Regions from separate parts of the Ferdinandcohnia sp. QZ13 genome, predicted to be linked through region 3. Evidence: predicted binding sites of a transcription regulator. Region 3 holds the regulator's gene; each other region holds the start of a gene.
What was found. Region 3 encodes Rex, which represses fermentation and respiration genes when NADH is low (regulators of the CRP and FNR family bind a similar motif). Its sites were predicted from a motif close to TTGTGAAATATTTCACAA; they were not measured.
Positions count from the first base shown of each region.

Region 1: the regulator Rex is predicted to act here: its motif matches at 1,257-1,274, upstream of RGU12_RS14105 (cytochrome c oxidase subunit 2A).
Region 2: the regulator Rex is predicted to act here: its motif matches at 1,768-1,785, upstream of nadC (carboxylating nicotinate-nucleotide diphosphorylase).

Region 1 covers NZ_JAVIVW010000015.1:90,556-93,839, forward strand. Annotated here, with positions in the region: gene RGU12_RS14100 (PRK06851 family protein) at 1-740, opposite strand, end outside; gene RGU12_RS14105 (cytochrome c oxidase subunit 2A) at 1,289-1,444, shown strand; gene RGU12_RS14110 (cytochrome c oxidase subunit II) at 1,553-2,023, shown strand; gene RGU12_RS14115 (b(o/a)3-type cytochrome-c oxidase subunit 1) at 2,023-3,284, shown strand, end outside.
Region 2 covers NZ_JAVIVW010000001.1:996,226-999,509, reverse strand. Annotated here, with positions in the region: gene RGU12_RS04830 (TAXI family TRAP transporter solute-binding subunit) at 1-832, opposite strand, end outside; gene nadC (carboxylating nicotinate-nucleotide diphosphorylase) at 891-1,742, opposite strand; gene RGU12_RS04820 (aminopeptidase) at 1,983-3,215, opposite strand.
Region 3 covers NZ_JAVIVW010000002.1:43,569-46,852, reverse strand. Annotated here, with positions in the region: gene RGU12_RS11850 (ABC transporter ATP-binding protein) at 1-480, opposite strand, end outside; gene moaC (cyclic pyranopterin monophosphate synthase MoaC) at 615-1,106, shown strand; gene RGU12_RS11840 (redox-sensing transcriptional repressor Rex) at 1,109-1,750, shown strand; gene RGU12_RS11835 (twin-arginine translocase TatA/TatE family subunit) at 1,786-1,977, shown strand; gene tatC (twin-arginine translocase subunit TatC) at 1,994-2,743, shown strand; gene RGU12_RS11825 (YdiK family protein) at 2,894-3,103, opposite strand; gene RGU12_RS11820 (CPBP family intramembrane glutamic endopeptidase) at 3,107-3,284, opposite strand, start outside.

The sequences.
Region 1 (3,284 bases), on a different contig from region 3:
AAATACTCCACCGATAAACCATGTTGTTCGGCATGCTTTCCTACCTTTTTCATCAATGTTGACTTCCCGCTTCCTGGTCTTCCTTTGATGATATAACGTTTTTCATATTCTTCTGTAATATTATCGATAAAATTCACTGCACCCTTTGGTGTTGCTGCTCCAAAAAATCGCTTCCGAATAGTCGGGTTTTCCTCCGCCTCAAAAGGCTTGCTAAAAATTGTATCAATTAAATTTTGAAGAACTGCATCCGCCTTTTTAAAACTCATGGAAGAGACATAAATATCCTCACGCTTTAAATGAACTTTCTTTGCTTCTGCAAACGTCTTATAAGCATTTTCAAAGTTCTGCGAGATATCATCCGTTAATTCGATGATTTCATTCTTATATTGCATTAAGTATTCATCATTACGGTATTGACCAAGGTCTATTACCTTTTCGACAACTCCGGGGTATCTAGGCTCAATAACATGTGGTGCCGTTCCGTCTACAAATCCTAATTTACGTTCTGGAATCACAATTCCATCTATAGAGTGATTATCTGAAGAACAATGTAAGTATTCAAGGTCATAGCCTTTATCCATGAATATAAGACCGATTTTTCTCATGAAGGTAGATTTACCTGTACCTGGTCCCCCTTTTAAAATATAAAGAGTTTCCAAGCCTTTCAATGCTTCATCATACAACGAGAAAAAACCTACACTTGAATTAGTACCTGCATAATAATTTTTTATTTTTGCCATATAAACTGCTTACCTCCTTGTAGACATTCGCCTATCTTTAGACTATGGCGAAGGAGCAATCTATGTGATTACAAATCTAAATTTTTTTCACTTTGTCACCAAGAAAGTTAGTTTAGCAATATAATGACTGTTTGATTACCAAGAAAAATATCACTATTCAAAAATAATGATTATGTGGACTTCTGATCGTTCTTCTGTACATTTATATTGATCTGAGTGATTACTGCATTCCCGCATTTGAAACATCTTTCTTTGTTATTTAGTAAGAGGGAATGACATCTTGAACAATAGTATCTAATCATTTGTACACATCCTTTTTCCTATAGAATATGTTTGCGTTTCCAAGACTGTTATTGCGTTTGTCACAAATTATTCAAATATTTTCCTACCCGAATGTGATAAAAATCACTGTTTTACTAAGTTTTCACTATTAATATAGTGATTAGATTAGGAATGAACAATTTGTGAAATGCTCAAAATCGTCTAGATTTTAACAAATTGTTTTGTATGATGAAAATGTAAAACGTTGCATAAGGGGGTCGTGATGAATGGCTAAGACAGAGCTTACGAAGACAAACCAAAAAACTAAAATTGAAGATGAAAAAACTTCTTTAAAAGGGACATTGGCATCTGTATTATTACTTGGACTTTTCTTAATTTTATCTTGGCTAGCTGTCTTTTTCTTGTTCTTAGATCGGGTGTAATAACACTTTCTACTAAGAAAGCGAGGCAAGTCTTTCATTTGAGTGACTTGTACTATTATATGAAAAAAATATAGAAAAAGAATGTGAAATTTGAAAGGGGAAGAAGCCATGCATTTGCATAAATATGAAAAAATATGGCTCATTTTTGGTATTGGAATCCTATTTGTATTTCTAGGAGTTGTTGGTGTTGGTGCGTTCGCAATGGGCCATCAACCAGCAAGTAGCATTAAAACAATTGATCCAGAAAAGGTTTCTGAAACAGCACCATTTGACAATCCTGGACTCGTTCATATTGAAGGAAACAAATATGAATTAAACCTTGTTGCTGAAGCATTTGCTTACACACCTAACACCATCCAAATTCCAAAAGATGCAGAGGTAACAATTAATGTAGCAACAAAAGATGTTGTTCACGGATTTGCAATTGCCGGTACAAACGTCAACATGATGGTTGAACCTGGATATGTGAGCAGCTATACACAAACATTTTCTAAAACAGGCGAATTTTTAGTGTTATGTAATGAATATTGTGGAGCTGGGCACCACTTAATGATGGCAAAAGTTGAGGTGACCGAATAATGGTAAATTCAAATGTCAAGGTAGACAAAAAAGATGCAAAACTAGCAATGGCACACTTTTATGTAGCCTTTATCGCTTTATTTTTAGGTGGAACGGCTGGATTACTTCAGACACTTGTACGTTCAGGTAAATTTACATTACCTGCAGGAATTGGCTATTATCAATTATTAACTGTTCACGGAGTATTATTAGGACTTGTTCTTACTACATTTTTTATAATTGGATTCTTATTTGCGAGCATTAGTAAAACAGCAGGCACCCTTTCAGCAAAGGGCCGTTTAGCAGGATGGATTGGTTTTTGGACAATGACTATCGGTACTGCTTCCACAGCAACTACCATTCTTTTAGGTGAAGCATCTGTTCTTTATACATTTTATGCTCCCCTACAAGCACACCCATTCTTTTATATTGGACTTGCGCTTGTAGTAGTAGGTAGTTGGATTGGTGGATTTGCAATGTTCTCCCATTTTGGTAAATGGAAAAAAGCAAATCCAGGTAAAGTTACACCTTTATTAAGTTTCATGGCTATCATGACAATGATTTTATGGTTGGTTGCAACACTTGGTGTTGCTGCATCCGTGCTTATTCAATTTATTCCATGGTCATTTGGTTGGGTTGAAACAATCGACGTCCTTATCAGTAGAACATTATTCTGGTATTTCGGCCACCCGCTTGTATACTTCTGGTTATTACCAGCATACATGGCATGGTACGTTGTTATTCCAAAGGTTATCGGAGGTAAAATCTTTTCTGATGCACTTGCAAGATTATCTTTTATTTTGTTCTTACTTTTCTCAATACCGGTTGGATTCCACCATCAGTTGACAGAACCTGGTATTGATCCAAACTGGAAATACTTACAAGTTGTTTTAACTTTCATGGTTGTTATTCCGTCATTAATGACTGCATTCTCATTGTTTGCATCGTTCGAACTATACGGAAGATCAAAAGGAGCAACAGGATTATTTGGTTGGTTTAGAAAGCTTCCTTGGGGAGACGCTCGTTTCCTAGCACCATTCGTTGGTATGTTATTCTTTATCCCTGCTGGTGCAGGAGGTATTATCAACGCAAGTCACCAGATGAACCAAGTGATTCATAATACAATATGGGTAACAGGACACTTCCACTTAACCGTTGCAACAACCGTTCTGTTAACATTCTTTGGAATTGCCTACTGGTTAATTCCACATCTAACTGGACGTGTATTGACAAAAGCGATGAACAAGCTGGCAGTTGTTCAAACAATCGTATGGACAATTGG
Region 2 (3,284 bases), on a different contig from region 3:
CATCTTTATGAACAATCAAAATCGCTGGGGTATATACGGTACTCATATCTTGATCTAAGAAATGATAGCTACCTCTCGTAATCGTACCTTGTTCCATTCCTAATTTTTCAGCCACAGCTTGTAGGATATTTTGATCCATTGATATAAATTTCAAATCATTCGTTGTGGAAGCCTCTAAAATATCACTAGAAGGAACAGACACGGCATCTCCTGTCATATCGATTCGATTGTCTGACATCAATTCAAATGTCGTTGACCCACTTAAATGATCCACAGAACCACCCCACGAATCAATGTCTTGATAAGTTACCCCGTATTCTTGTAGTATTGCTCTAGTAATGATTTCACCAGCAGAACCTCTCTGGTCAACAGCAAGTCGTATCGGAGCTTTCTTTTCAATGACCTCATCTAATGAATCAAATTTCACATCACCTCGCGCAATCAGCTGATAATAGTTAGCAGGGATGACAACACTGATTGCCCGTATATCTGGATAGGCTTTTTTATAGGGTTCTGTTCCACTGAATGCCGCGTATGCTGTCATAGCGTATGAAATTCCGTATGGGACAGTGTTTGTTCCGACACTCGCAGGATTCTCTACAATTCCGCCTGGTTCTACCGTAATCAGCGATCCTTTATTTTCTCGACGAATCGATTCAGCGATTCCTTCTGTAAAAACAGACCATGCACCACCTGTTCGTCCACCGATGATGGTCGTTCGAATATCGTCTGAAGTATTGACAGCAACCGCGCCGACCTTATTCATGCAACCTGCCAGTAGTAAACTACTTACTATTAAAATGAAAGATAAAGTCCAATTTCTGTGAGACATTATGTTTACCCCCAATGGGTGATCTTATTGATTATGAATCTACACTCAACTTTTTAAATCAGAGGGATTTCTTGTTTCCTTCTTTTACCTGTAAGCTAATATCTAGGGCTTTAACCGAATGTGTTAAAAATCCTAATGAAATAAACTGGACACCTGTTCCGGAGTAGGTTGCTAAGTTATCTAAGGTAATTCCTCCAGAGGCTTCGGTGATAATGTCTTTTGGTACTAACTGTGTAAATTCCTTTACCTCTTCCGGGCTACGATTATCAAACATGATGACATTCGCACCGGCATTTACCGCTTCTAAAACTTCTTCTGCGTTTTCCGTTTCAACCTCAATTTTTACCATGTGACCGATTTTTTCGCGTACGGCTTGAACCGCTTTTGTAATGGACCCACAATAAGCAATATGGTTATCCTTAATCATGACACCATCATAGAGGCCAAATCGATGGTTTTTGCCACCGCCGGATACGACTGCATATTTATCCAGCATCCGAAGTCCTGGAATGGTTTTTCTAGTGTCACAAATATGAATGGTAGGATCGTTTAAAGCCTCCACACATCTGTTTGTGACCGTTGCGATTCCACTCATTCTTTGCAAGAGATTTAAAATGACTCTTTCACCAGTAAGCAGGTGAGCAGTGGGGCCGCTAACAGTTGCAATGGTATCACCAACTGAAACTCGATCACCGTCAGAAAAACGTTGTTCGACTTTAATAGAAGGATCTAACAAATGATAAGCTTCTTTAATAATGGACAATCCGGAAATAATTCCATTTTCTTTCGCAATGAACACTCCTTGACTGGTTTGCTCAAGCGGAAAAATCGATTGACTAGTGACATCTTGTTCACCAATATCCTCAAGTAAAAATACCTGTAGCATTTTTCGTAATTTTAATAGATTCATAGTTTGCCTCCTTACCTAATAAAGTTTGATAATAATTTCACAAACTTAGGCATATTTCGTTAAAAAAATCATGTGTATACGGGCATGGAATTACACCTGTCTTGTCATCTATATTTACACAATACCAACAGAATATCAATAGTATCAATGATAAAAATTTTTGGTTGTAATTGCATGTGGATAGGGTTGATGGAATAAAAAAAGCACCATCGGGAGCTAATCCCTGATGGTGCATCTTTGTTAAAAAGCCCAGTTTCCGTTGCGGAAAACAGGTTCAATTTTGCCATCGGCAGTGATGCCGTCGATGTCCATTTCACCTGAGCCTACCATGAAGTCGACATGTGTGATACTTGAGTTTGCACCTTTCTTCACAAGCTCATCACGTGACATCTTTTTTCCACCTTCAATACAGAACGCATAGGCATTACCAATCGCAAAGTGATTAGACGCATTTTCATCAAAAAGCGTGTTGTAGAAAAGAATTTTTGATTGTGAAATAGGTGAGCTATGTGGAACAAGTGCAACCTCACCTAAATAGTGGCTACCTTCATCTGTTTCGATAAGACGTTTTAAGGTATCTTCACCTGTTACAGCCTTCACATCAATGATTCGTCCATTTTCAAAGGTTAAAGTAAATTGATCGATTAGGCTTCCACCGTAATTAAGTGGCTTAGTGCTGCTGACATATCCATTTACACCATCTTTTTTGGGAACTGTAAACACCTCTTCAGTTGGCATATTCGCAACAAACTCAATGTTTTGTTCGTTTTCGCCACCGCCGCCAATCCATACATGGTCTTCAGGTAATTCAACGACTAAGTCAGTTCCAAGTGCTTTATAATGTAATTTTTTATATTTTTTCTTGTTTAAGTATTCAACCTTAGCATGTAAGGTTGCGTTATGTTCCTTCCATGCTTGAACAGGATCGTCAACATCAACACGAGTTGCTTGGAAAATGGCATCCCATAATTTTTCGACTTGCTCCTCGGCTGACAGATCCGGGAAAACTTTTTCAGCCCAGCTTTCAGAAGGGACAGCGATGACAGACCAGCTGATTTTATCAGCCTGAGAGTAATTTCGATATTTTTCAAGTGCCTTACCTGCCGTTTTATTAGCATTGGCTATGCGCTCAGGATTGACGCCTTTTAATAAGTCTGGATTGGAGGAAATGATTGATAAAAAGGCTGCTCCGTTTTCCGCAAGATCTTCCATTCCCTTTGCCTTCCACATTGGATAGTCAAGGAATGCTTCATCTGGTGCCAGGTCAAAACGTGTGCGTGTAATTTCGTCATCATTCCACTCAATGTATACATTTCTTGCTCCTGCCTCATAGGCTTTTTTTACAACTTTCCTTACATATTCTGCCGCTGAGATAGGTGCATTTATAAGAAGATTCTGTCCTTTTTGAACATTAACACCAACGCGAACAGCTAAATCAGCATATTTTTCAAGCATTTTTTCGAATTTAGACATATGTATTCTCCTTTTGTGGTGCTATACATAGCACGAATGTAAGTGACACCTTTCTAGTGTAACAGAACA
Region 3 (3,284 bases):
GTAGTCTTCTTCTGTAAAATGAAAGCCGTGTAGAATGGAACGAATGTCGGCTTCATATTGATAGCCACCCCGTTCTTTAAAATCGACCTGGAGTTGATCGTATTCTTCAAGGAGTTTTTGATAATCAGCTGGATTTTCAAAAACAGAGGGGTCTCCCATTTTTACTTCAAGGTTTCGTAAGTCCTTTTCTAGTTTCTGTAAGGGTGCAAAGACGGTAAGCATCTCTTGCCAAATGGTAAGGGTTGAATCAAGTCCAGTGTCCTGTGCGAGATAATCGATTGTGACACTTTTTGGCTTAATAATTTCACCGCCATCATGGGACATCTGTCCTGCAATGATCTTTAGTAGAGTAGATTTTCCAGCACCATTTCGACCAACAATGGCAATGCGGTCGCGAGTTTGTACTTCTAATTTTATATTCGATAAAATAAGATCAGCAGCAAAATATTTTTTGAGCTGATTTACTTGTAGTAAAATCATACTATTTCACCTCTTGTTTCTAACAACAGTGTATCTTATATTATCTTAATAGAGCAACTGCAATGATAATGTTCACACACGTTTCAAAGACAGATGTGGTAAAATAGTGTATAGTTTATGGGAGGGTTCGATATATGACATCATTTACCCATTTTAATGAGCAGGGGCGAGCGAGAATGGTCGACATTACAGAGAAATCTGATACTGTTCGTACAGCGATTGCAAAATCAAGTATTACTGTAAATAAATTGATTTATGAGCAAATCATAAATAATGAGGTTCGCAAGGGGGACGTACTTGCGGTATCTCAGGTTGCCGGTATTATGGCAGCTAAAAAAACATCCGAGCTAATTCCGATGTGCCATCCGTTGGCATTGAAGGGCGTCGATATCAGTTTTAGTTGGACGACCCAAGATGAATATACTTTACATATTACCGTATCAGTTAAAACAAAGGGTAGTACCGGCGTAGAGATGGAAGCCCTTACGGCTGCATCAGTTTGTGCGTTAACTGTATATGATATGTGTAAAGCAGTTGATAAAGGCATGGTGATTGGACCAACCTATTTAGCTGAAAAAACAGGTGGAAAGAACGGAGATTTTAAAAGGCCAGTAGCGGGGGAATAAACATGAATCTGGAACAGTCAAAAATACCACAAGCAACTGCCAAAAGGCTGCCACTTTATTATCGATTTTTAAAAAACCTGCACGCCTCGGGGAAGCAGAGGGTATCATCTGCAGAACTAAGTGATGCAGTCAAGGTTGATTCAGCCACGATTAGGCGTGATTTTTCCTATTTTGGTGCATTGGGAAAAAAAGGGTATGGCTATAATGTGAATTATTTATTATCCTTTTTTAGTAAGACCCTTGATCAGGATGAATTAACGAAGGTTACGTTAATAGGTGTTGGTAATTTAGGTACCGCATTTTTACATTATAATTTCTCAAAAAATAATAATACAAAAATTGAGCTTGCGTTTGATGTGGATTATAATAAGGTGGGCAGTAGTATTGGTGGAGTCAAAGTGCATCATCTAGATGATCTTGAAAAAGAATTGCCTGATGATGTCACAGTTGCTATTTTAACAGTGCCGGTTGGTGTAGCACAGGCGATTACAGATCGCCTCGTAAATAAAGGGATAAAAGGTATCCTAAATTTTACACCAGCAAGGATCAATGTACCCGAACATATTCGAGTCCACCATATTGATTTAGCTGTTGAGTTACAAGCACTTGTTTACTTTTTAAAGCATTATTCGAATGAAGAATAGAAATATAATTTACACTTGTTGGGAGGTGACTCACTGTGGGAAGTCTTGGATTTGGTAGTATCCTATTGATTGTATTTGCAGCGTTACTAATTTTTGGACCGAAGAAGTTACCTCAATTAGGAAGAGCAGCAGGTAATACATTGCGTGAATTCAAAAACGCAACAAAAGGTTTAGCAGATGATGACGATGATGATGTTAAAAAGAATGAAACTACTGATGTGAAGTAATGATAGGATGAGTCACATGAACGAAAAAGAAATGTCCGTCTACGATCATATTGGTGAGCTACGAAAACGACTGATTTATGTAGTCGTTTTCTTCTTCATTGTTGCATTAGGAAGCTTTTTTCTTGCAGAGCCGGTCATTCTTTACTTGCAAAATGCGGAGGAAGCAAAGGAACTGACAATGAACGCTTTCCGTATGACAGATCCAATTAAAATATATATGAATTTTGCCTTTATTATTGCACTTGTTATCTCCTCTCCTTTTTTACTCTATCAGCTATGGGCGTTCATCAGTCCAGGCCTGTATGAAAAGGAAAGAAAGGTAACCTTGAGTTATATTCCGATTTCAGTAGTCTTGTTTTTAGTAGGGGTGTCATTTTCCTATTTCATTCTATTCCCATTTGTTGTGAATTTTATGACGAGGTTAGCGGACCGCCTTGATATTAATCAGGTCATCGGAATTAATGAGTATTTTCAATTTCTGTTGCAGCTGACCTTACCGTTTGGCTTTTTGTTTCAGTTGCCGGTAGTTGTCATGTTCCTAACCAGACTTGGAATTGTCACACCGATGTTTTTATCGAAAATACGAAAATATGCCTATTTCGTTCTATTAGTAATTGGAGGGCTGATTACGCCTCCTGAAATAATCTCTCATTTAATGGTTACGGTGCCGTTATTCGGATTATATGAAATCAGTATTCTTGTATCAAGAAGTGCCTACAGAAAAGTGCTAAAAGCGGAAATGATGGCAGCGAATAGTATGGAATAATAGAGAAAAGCGGAAGCGCCTTGCTCAGCCCCGACAAGCATAAGAAAAGCCGACGTGAAGGATGCCTTTTATCCTTCTTGCCGGATTGGCTTATGACCTCGAGGGGCTAGGCGCTGAAGCTAGACAATAAAAAATAACCTCGTTTTGAGGTTATTTTTTTTCCTTAGTCACTTTTTTTATTTTGAAGTGAAGGGTAAACATTCTAATTGCCACACCAAAGTCAAATGTTGCGACAACTGCAAGTAAGATTGTGGAAAAGTTCCAGACTGTCTCCGTTGCACTATTAATTGCAATATAAGTAAATAAGATTCCCATTAATGCGTAAATGATGCCCATCGCAAAAGGTGAAGTTCTTCGCATAAATTAAAAGCCCCCAATAAATGTCTGTTGCAGCTTCTCGGCTTGCTTCATGATCCTTTCTATATCATCTGCAAAAACCGTCTGAACCACTACAACAAATGTATTCATCGCTACATGTGCAAAAATCGGTACAATAATTCGTTTTGTTTGTACATAGAGGAATGCAAAGGTAAAGCCCATT